2 regions of the Sporosarcina sp. P29 genome follow, and region 1 is predicted to be linked to the other one. Evidence: a T-box and tRNA genes for the amino acid it is inferred to sense, from the RefSeq annotation. Region 1 holds a T-box; the other holds one or more tRNA genes.
What was found. A T-box is a leader RNA that pairs with one kind of tRNA and senses whether it is charged. The one in region 1 lies ahead of alaS (alanine--tRNA ligase), so its partner is inferred to be a tRNA-Ala.
Positions count from the first base shown of each region.

Region 2: it encodes a tRNA-Ala, which carries the amino acid that the T-box ahead of alaS (alanine--tRNA ligase) is inferred to sense. The anticodon was not compared.

Region 1 is NZ_PDYX01000002.1:210,132-214,571, reverse strand. It holds gene recD2 (SF1B family DNA helicase RecD2) at 1-1,671, shown strand, start outside; T-box leader at 1,711-1,917, shown strand; gene alaS (alanine--tRNA ligase) at 1,960-4,440, shown strand, end outside.
Region 2 is NZ_PDYX01000027.1:22,999-27,438, forward strand. It holds gene CSV68_RS15170 (amino acid ABC transporter ATP-binding protein) at 1-402, opposite strand, end outside; gene CSV68_RS15175 (amino acid ABC transporter permease) at 428-1,096, opposite strand; gene CSV68_RS15180 (transporter substrate-binding domain-containing protein) at 1,098-1,919, opposite strand; tRNA gene CSV68_RS15185 (tRNA-Ala) at 2,222-2,294, opposite strand; gene CSV68_RS15190 (DUF2804 domain-containing protein) at 2,368-3,384, shown strand; gene CSV68_RS15195 (YusW family protein) at 3,487-3,942, shown strand; gene CSV68_RS17365 (hypothetical protein) at 4,291-4,440, opposite strand, start outside.

The DNA of each region.
Region 1 (4,440 bases):
CTACTTGAATCGAGTCAGGCACATATCATCTCGTACGACTCGATCACTCAAGCCGTAATTGAACTTGTCGAAGAAGGCACTCTGTCTGCTGAAATGCAGCGTCTCTACTTACCCTCTCTTTATTTTTCAGAAATTGGTATTGCCGCTAAGGTCAATAAAATTCTTGAAAATGAAGTCGCAGAACAATTTCCTGCTTCTGAAATTAGAAAAGCTATTGGTGAAATAGAGGAACGTTTGGAAGTGCAGTATGCCGAAACGCAAGTCGAGGCAATAGAACGAGCCCTTCATTCTTCATTGCTCGTTTTAACAGGTGGACCAGGAACAGGGAAAACAACCGTCATAAGAGGCTTAGTTGAGGCGTATGCAGAGCTGCATGGCATCTCACTTGACCTCGAAGAGTATGCACGTAAAAAAGAACCGTTTCCGATCATTTTGGCAGCCCCTACCGGACGCGCGGCGAAGCGCATGTCCGAATCAACCGGATTACCTGCTATGACGATCCATCGTCTACTCGGATTTACGGGTCAGGACGCGGAAGAAGAGATGGAGCGGGAAGTAGATGGAAATCTCATCATCATTGATGAAACTTCCATGGTCGATACGTGGCTCATGCATCAGCTGTTAAAAGCTGTTCGCAACGATGCACAGTTATTATTCGTTGGGGACCAAGACCAACTACCTTCTGTAGGACCTGGACAAGTGTTACATGATTTCATGCAGTCAGGAAAAATTCCGGTTGTTGAACTGACCGATATTTTCCGACAAAGTGAAGGCTCAACCATCATCGAAATGGCCCATATGATCAAGCAAAAAGAATGGACGATGGATGTCACGAAGAAGACGTCGGATCGCTCATTTATTAGAGCGTCAAGTGATCAAATTTTGCCTGCGGTCAAACAAATTATCCAAAACGCCACATCCAAAGGGCATTCCATTAAAGACATTCAAGTGTTGGCACCGATGTACAAAGGTCCAGCAGGCATAGATGGTTTGAATAAAATGATACAAGAAGTGACGAATCCACCTGCAGAGGGTAGAAAAGAAATGGTCTTCGGTGAAACGACGTATCGCATCGGAGATAAAGTGCTGCAACTCGTCAACCAACCGGAAAGCAACGTCTTTAACGGGGATATGGGGGAAGTCGTTGCCATAATGTTAGCGAAAGAAACTACGGACAAAAAAGCGATCATGGTGGTCTCCTATGACGGCAATGAAGTGCAGTACGAGCGAAGTGATTTAAATCAGTTAACACTTGCGTATTGTTGTTCGATCCATAAATCCCAAGGTAGTGAATTTCCGATTGTCGTCATGCCAATTGTCAGAAGTCAGCGTAAAATGTTGCGTCGTAATCTGCTTTATACAGGGATTACGCGTGCGAAGAACTTCTTAATCCTGTGCGGTGAAGCAGAAGAATTTAAAGCGGGTATTGCGCGCACCGACGAAACTGAGCGGCAGACGACGTTACAAGAACGCATAACTGGGGAAACACAAGAAGCTCAGACACTACAAACGGTGGAAACTATCTCACTCGGTGCAGCACCAGTAAAAGTGACGGTTGAACCACAAGACATGTCGCAAGCGAAGCTAACGATGGACAATTTTACTGCAATTGATCCGCTTATTGGCATGAACAATGTGTCACCATTCGACTTTCTTGAAGTGACTGATTGACAAAGCGAGAGAACTTTCCTATAATTCGTTTAGAAATAATGAAAAACGTTGAAGGAACAAGTACCTGTTTATTCTGTGTCATAGAAAAGAGCTTCTTGGCTGAAAAAGCTCTCTCAGATTTACAGCGAACGCTATTCCGAAGTTGCAGGCTAATCCCTGCCGTCTTGCCGCGTTAAGGCAACTCGAGATACCGCGTCATGCGGTAATTAGGGTGGTACCGCGATCAATGAAACCTTCGCCCCTTTATACAAGGGGTGGAGTTTTTTTAATTTTAGGAGGAGCAAAACGATGAGAAAACTTACGGCATCTGAAATTCGCCAAATGTTTTTAGACTATTTTCAAGAGTACGGGCATAATGTAGAACCATCAGCTGCATTAGTGCCAGTTGATGACGCATCACTGCTATGGATCAACAGTGGAGTTGCTACATTGAAGAAATACTTTGATGGACGAGTGATTCCTGAAAACCCGCGGATTGCTAATGCACAAAAATCGATCCGCACAAACGATATTGAAAATGTCGGCTATACAGCACGTCATCATACGTTCTTTGAAATGCTCGGCAACTTTTCTATTGGTGATTATTTCAAAGAAGAAGCCATTATTCGTGCGTGGGATTTCCTGACAAATGAACAATGGATCGGTTTTGATCCGGAACGCTTGTCAGTTACCATCCATCCGGAAGATGAAGAAGCGTACGCAATCTGGAAAGATCAGATTGGTATTCCGGTAGAACGTATTATTCGTCTCGAAGGGAACTTCTGGGATATCGGTGAAGGTCCAAGTGGTCCGAACTCCGAAATCTTCTACGATCGCGGACCAAGTTACGGTGACGATTTCTCAGATCCTGAATTATATCCAGGTGGAGAAAACGAACGCTATTTGGAAATCTGGAACTTAGTATTCTCTGAGTTCAATCACAATCCTGATCACACGTATACACCGCTTCCGAAGAAAAACATTGATACAGGAATGGGTCTTGAGCGCATGGCATCAGTTATCCAAGACGTGCCTACGAACTTCGATACGGACTTGTTCTTACCGATCATTGAAGCGGTAGAAAATGTCTCAGGCAGAAAGTACGGAGAAACGACTCAAGCAGACACAGCGTTTAAAGTAATTTCGGATCATATTCGCACAGTAGCATTCGCTATTGGAGACGGAGCACTTCCTTCCAATGAAGGCCGTGGCTATGTTCTGCGCCGTCTATTAAGAAGAGCAGTTCGTTTTGCGAAACAACTAGGCATTGATAAGCCGTTTATGTACATGCTAGTGCCAATTGTTGGGGATATCATGAAAGACTTCTACCCTGAAGTTCATGATAAACAAGCCTTCATTATGAAAGTCGTGAAAAACGAAGAAGATCGTTTCCACGAAACCTTGCATGACGGTATGGCGATTCTTACAACGATCATTGAAAAGGCAAAAGCTTCAGGCTTGCCAATCGTTTCAGGCAGCGACGCGTTCAAACTCTATGACACATACGGATTCCCGTTTGAACTAACAGAGGAATTCGCTCTCGAAGAAGATGTGGCAGTCGATCGTATCGGGTTTGACGAAGAAATGGCTGCACAACGAAATCGTGCACGTGCTGCGCGCGCAACATCGGACTCTATGCATGTTCAATCCGGTATCCTTGGTGAAGTACATGAAGCGAGTGAATTCATTGGCTATGGCCAACTAGAAACCACTGCAATCGTCAGTGTCCTTATTCAAGATGGACAACGTATCGCACATGCATCTGAAGGAGAAACAGTACAAATCATTTTGGATCAAACTCCGTTCTATGCAGAAAGTGGCGGTCAAGTGGCTGATAAAGGAACGATCTCAAACGAATCGTTCACAGCGGAAGTTCGCGACGTCAAAAAAGCGCCTAATGGACAAAACTTACATACGGTCTTCATCAGTTCAGGTGAATTGAATGAAGGCGTATCCGTTAGTGCAAAAGTGGACGGGTTCTCACGCAATCTAACAGTCAAGAACCATACGGCTACACACTTATTGCACCGCGCATTGAAAGATGTTCTCGGTGAACATGTCAATCAAGCAGGTTCATATGTTGGTCCGGATCGTCTTCGTTTTGACTTCTCCCATTTTGGACAAGTCACAAAAGAAGAACTCGAGCGTATCGAATTCCAGGTCAATGAACAAATTTGGGCAGGTACTCCTGTCAATACCATCATTTCACCGATAGCAGAAGCAAAAGAAATGGGTGCGATGGCATTGTTCGGTGAAAAGTATGGCGACATTGTTCGTGTTGTCAAAGTCGGTGACTACTCAGTTGAGCTATGTGGAGGATGTCATGTTCGTAACACGTCAGACATCAACGTATTCAAAATCGTTTCTGAAGGCGGCATTGGAGCAGGCACACGACGTATTGAGGCTTTCACAGGTGGACAAGCATTCCGTTCATTTAAAGAAGATCAAGCGGTCATCGATCAAGTAGCAGCAACTGCAAAAGCTACACCGAAAACAGTCATCACGAAAGTCGAGTCGATTCTTGCTGACTTTAAAGAACTTCAACGTGAAAATGAATCACTGCAAGCGAAGATGGGCAACAGCCAATTGGCGAGTGTCCTGGAAACAGCTCAGCAGATCGAAGATATTACAGTCATTTCTGCAAATGTAGAAGTGAAAGACAATAACGGTTTACGTCAATTGATTGATGAAATGAAACAAAAAACTTCCAAAGGCGTCATTGTACTTGGTACAGTAACAGATGGGAAAGTTATGCTGGCCGCTGGCGTTACCGATGATTTAAAAGGTGGT
Region 2 (4,440 bases), on a different contig from region 1:
TGGATACGCGTCGAATTTATCGCCAAGACCGAGTGAAGTCAGCAACTCCTTCCCTCGCTCCTCCGCCGCACTTTTGCTTAGTCCTTTTACATTGATCGGCGCAAGTGTAACGTTTTGCAACGCCGTCAGGAAAGGATAGAGATTAAAGCTTTGGAAAACGAATCCGATTTCAGAACGCGCTTTATTAATATTCACTTTTTTATCGTGGATGGAAACGCCGTCTACTACTATTTCTCCGTCATCGATCGGCTCGAGCGCATTGATCGTGCGAATTAGTGTAGACTTTCCTGCTCCACTTGGGCCTATAATGGCCACTACGTTTGATTTAGGTACTTCAAGCGAGACATCCGTCAGCACTTGGTTCATACCGAATGTTTTATTCACATGTTTTATGGAAATCATATCTGGCACTCCTTCACATCAAGCTTCATGAATTTTCTCTCGCTAATAACTTTTGTTCGATCGCACGAATGATCATGGATAACGTGAACGTCATGGCAAAGTAAACGAAACCTATGAAAGTCCATACTTCAATGGAACGCATACTAGTGGCAACGAGGTTCTTCGCATTCAACGTCAATTCCGTTGCACCGATGACCGAGATCAAAGATGAATCTTTAATTAGCATGATGAATTGTGAAGCAAGTGGCGGTAGAACTCGTCGGAATGCTTGTGGCAAGACGATCAAGCGCATTGCCTGCCAGTAGGTCATACCTGACGAACGGGCCGCTTCCATCTGCCCTCTTGGCACACCTTGTATTCCTGAACGAACGATTTCTGCAATGAATGCTGCGGTAAAGACAGCTAGACCAATAATCGATGCCCAATAGGAACCGAGTTTCAAAAATTGACCAAGTACAAAGAAAATCCAAATCAATAGTACTAGCAACGGTACACCGCGCATGACTTCTACATAGGCTGAGGAAAGAATACGGATAAATCCATTGCGGGAAATCCGGCCCATTCCGATGATAATACCGAGCGGAATAGCCAGCAATAATGCGATTGCTGAAATTTCGAGTGTTTTCAGCGCCCCTTGAATAAAGATATCCATATTTTGCGATATTACACTGAAGTCATATTCATAGCCACCCATATTATTCGCCCGAAACCTTATCTAGCCAGTCGCTTTCCTCAAACCAGCGACTTCTTGATTCCAATTCTTCCGGGCTATCCACATAGCTATGCAAGAACGAGTTCAACCATTGAATCGTTTCAAAATCATTTTTCTTCACTGCAATCCCTAGGTTTTCTGCGGACAACAAACCTTCGAGCTGGTGAACTTCCCCTTCATGCTCTAAGCGCCATACCGCAACAGCAGGTTCATCATAAACGACTGCATCCGCTTGACCTGAACCCATTGTTGTAGCTGCCAACGGGAAATCTTCATAATCTACAACTTCCGCATTTTTGAACTGTGACTTCGCAAGCAACGCGCCCGTAGTTCCGATACCTACAGCAATTTTATTGCCCTTGACGTCAAGTTCTTCCCATGACTTGATCCCTTTGCTCGCAGTCGGTACCATGATTGCCTGACCTGTTTTATAGTAAGGATTGGACATGCTAATGGACAGTGCACGGTCTCCACGGATCGTCATACCTGCGATGACCATATCCACTTCACCTATTTGCAAAGCTGGTCCTAATCCATCAAATGCGAATTGCTTAAATTCTACTTCCGTATCTAACGCTTCGCCTACCGCGTTGGCTAGATCGATATCGTAGCCGACAAACCCGCCTTCAATACTTTTCATTTCAAAAGGGAAATAACCTGGTGCAATTCCAACTACTAATTTTTTGTTGTCTTTAATATTCTTCAACGTGGATTTCTCTGTTGACCCTGCTCCTCCGTCGTTACTACTACATCCCGCAACGACCAATACTAGGATTAGTAATAGTGCTGTAAACATCTTCTTCATACATTTCCCCTTCTCTCTCTTCACCAGTATAAATATTCTAAATTAATACAATTATAAGATACTGACTAACAACTGTCTACAAGTATATGTATACGTTTGCTTGCATACTACATATATTGGACAAGATCTTATAATGGTTACTTCCTATATCATTTAATATACGTTATAATGAATAATTATACAATAGTAAATAGTTTCATTCTGCATGGTAAAGGGGAATATAGTAAGAAATAGTATCCTTTCGAATAAGAAAAGCGACAGTTCTTAGAGATTTCTCTCAAGAACTGCCGCTACTATCTTTATGGAGCATAGGGGGCTCGAACCCCTGACCTTTGCACTGCCAGCGCAACGCTCTCCCAGCTGAGCTAATGCCCCTCATATCTGATACAATATAGAGTATATCAACTGTTCGTTTAAAAGACAATAGGCAAGAAAGGTGGTTAACGTCATGCAACATGAAGAAAAGGAGTTGTCTGAAATTGTATCTCTGTGTGACTCCAAGGGGCTTCTGAATCCTGAATCAATAGGATACGCACGCAGCCCTTTAGTGAGAAGCAATCTAAGAGGACAGTTTATGAAAAAGAAGCGTTGGAATAATTGGTGCATTTACGGGGAAGACGTTTTATTGACTGCCTCGATTGTACACTTGGATCATAAAGTTATTTGTCTAGTTTACATACTCAACTATGAAACACAGCGATTCTATGAAAAACATGTAACCCTACCTTTTGGAAGACGTATAAAAATGCCTGAAGAGGCACTCGAAAGTATTAAGTTTGTGCATGACGATATTACGATTCAACTCGTCCACATGCAAGGTGAAACGCATTTATCCGTTATCATTCCTGATTTCGATAATGAAGTCTTGCATGCCGATTTGCATATTATTCATCCCGAGAAAGATGAATCTTTGAATGTGGTCATCCCGAAAAGTCGAGACTCATTCCATTTCACCTCCAAACACTCTATTATGCCAACTGGCGGATATGTACGAGTTGGTGATCGACGCTATGATTTCAATCCGTATTATAGTTTCGCGGTCCACGATTATGGTCGTGGTGTGTGGCATGCCCGAACGAATTGGGACTGGGCAATGGCCTCTCAACGTACAAGCGGTAAACGCGTCGGTTTAAATTTTGGTGGTAGTTGGACAGATGGTACAGGGCTAACGGAAAATGCTGTCTTTGTGGAAGGCACGATGCATAAATTTCATGAGGATGTAGTATTTAAAAGCAATAAAGCAGACCCGAAAAGTGCTTGGAAGATCCAAACGAAGTTTTCAGATGATATCCAATTGACGTTTAAACCATTCTTCCAATGCCCAACGCTTGATCACTATCTCGTCAGGAAAATGTCAATTACCCAACATGTCGGCTATTATCACGGAAGAGTTCGACTACCAAGCGGACAAGTCTTACCGATTCGACAGATGCTCGGTTCGATCTTAGAGCGCAAGTATCACTAATTACCCTTCTCTCCTACCTACAAAGAGATCTGCTTTTTTGTTTAAGTTTACTGTTTTAAGGTGATAATACAAGTAGTATACACTTTAGAAAGGGTGGCGCTTATGTCAGTAATGCGAATATTATCTATTGCAGGAGTTTCATCTATTTTACTTCTCGGAGGTTGCGGGTCAAAAGACAAGGCACCGGACAATGATGCTGCGGTTAGCATTGAAGACGAGGGTGAAGGCAGTACAATGAACACGGGTGACGGGTACGGTTTCACGGATTTCGATTTAACGATCAAGAAAGACGGCAAGAAAATTGAAACGGATTATGAGGATGTAAAGCCTGACGATGCAGAGTATCTCAACGAGTTCCAGGAAGTGGATCTCGAAGGTAATGAAGCGATTGACGATATGCATAAGATGTTTATGGAGATTTTGATTGATAGTGGAACGACTAAAGATGAAGCGATTGATCGCATTTTACAATGGTACGGTCTTGATGGGTATGACGAGTTTAAGTTGGATGTAGAGTTTGCAGATGACAAAACTCTTCATATTGATGAGAAGAAGTAATAGCTGTTACAAAATGTACAATAAAGCGAACCGCTAATTCATATATGAATTAGCGGTTTTTTGCATGTCTTTTTAATAATGGCTTAGTGTAAATAAAGTAAGTTGTACTAACCGAGTTAATTTGTAAGTCCTACGATCCCACTACTAATTGACAGTTGGGATTCGAACCCGTTGATCTGCGTTGCAGCCGGACGCGTTCCGGAGGGCGGGCGGTGAACCACACTCCTCGCTTCGCTCGCTAGGTGTTTCACCTGTCCCACTGATCCTCCCGGAGTCGCCGGCTTCCACTCCGATCAACTAAGCGACTACGAATAACCATGTTCCACAATCGCCCCCGTTTGCATAATATCACTGCTTGTTTGGAAAAAACTTATTGCCGATCATGCCACCAATCATAGCTAATAAACCGACAACGATAATCTTTATTATAGTATTGATATTGGGGATTAAATACTCAATAAAAAGCATTACTACCAATACAAATGCACCTGTAAATAA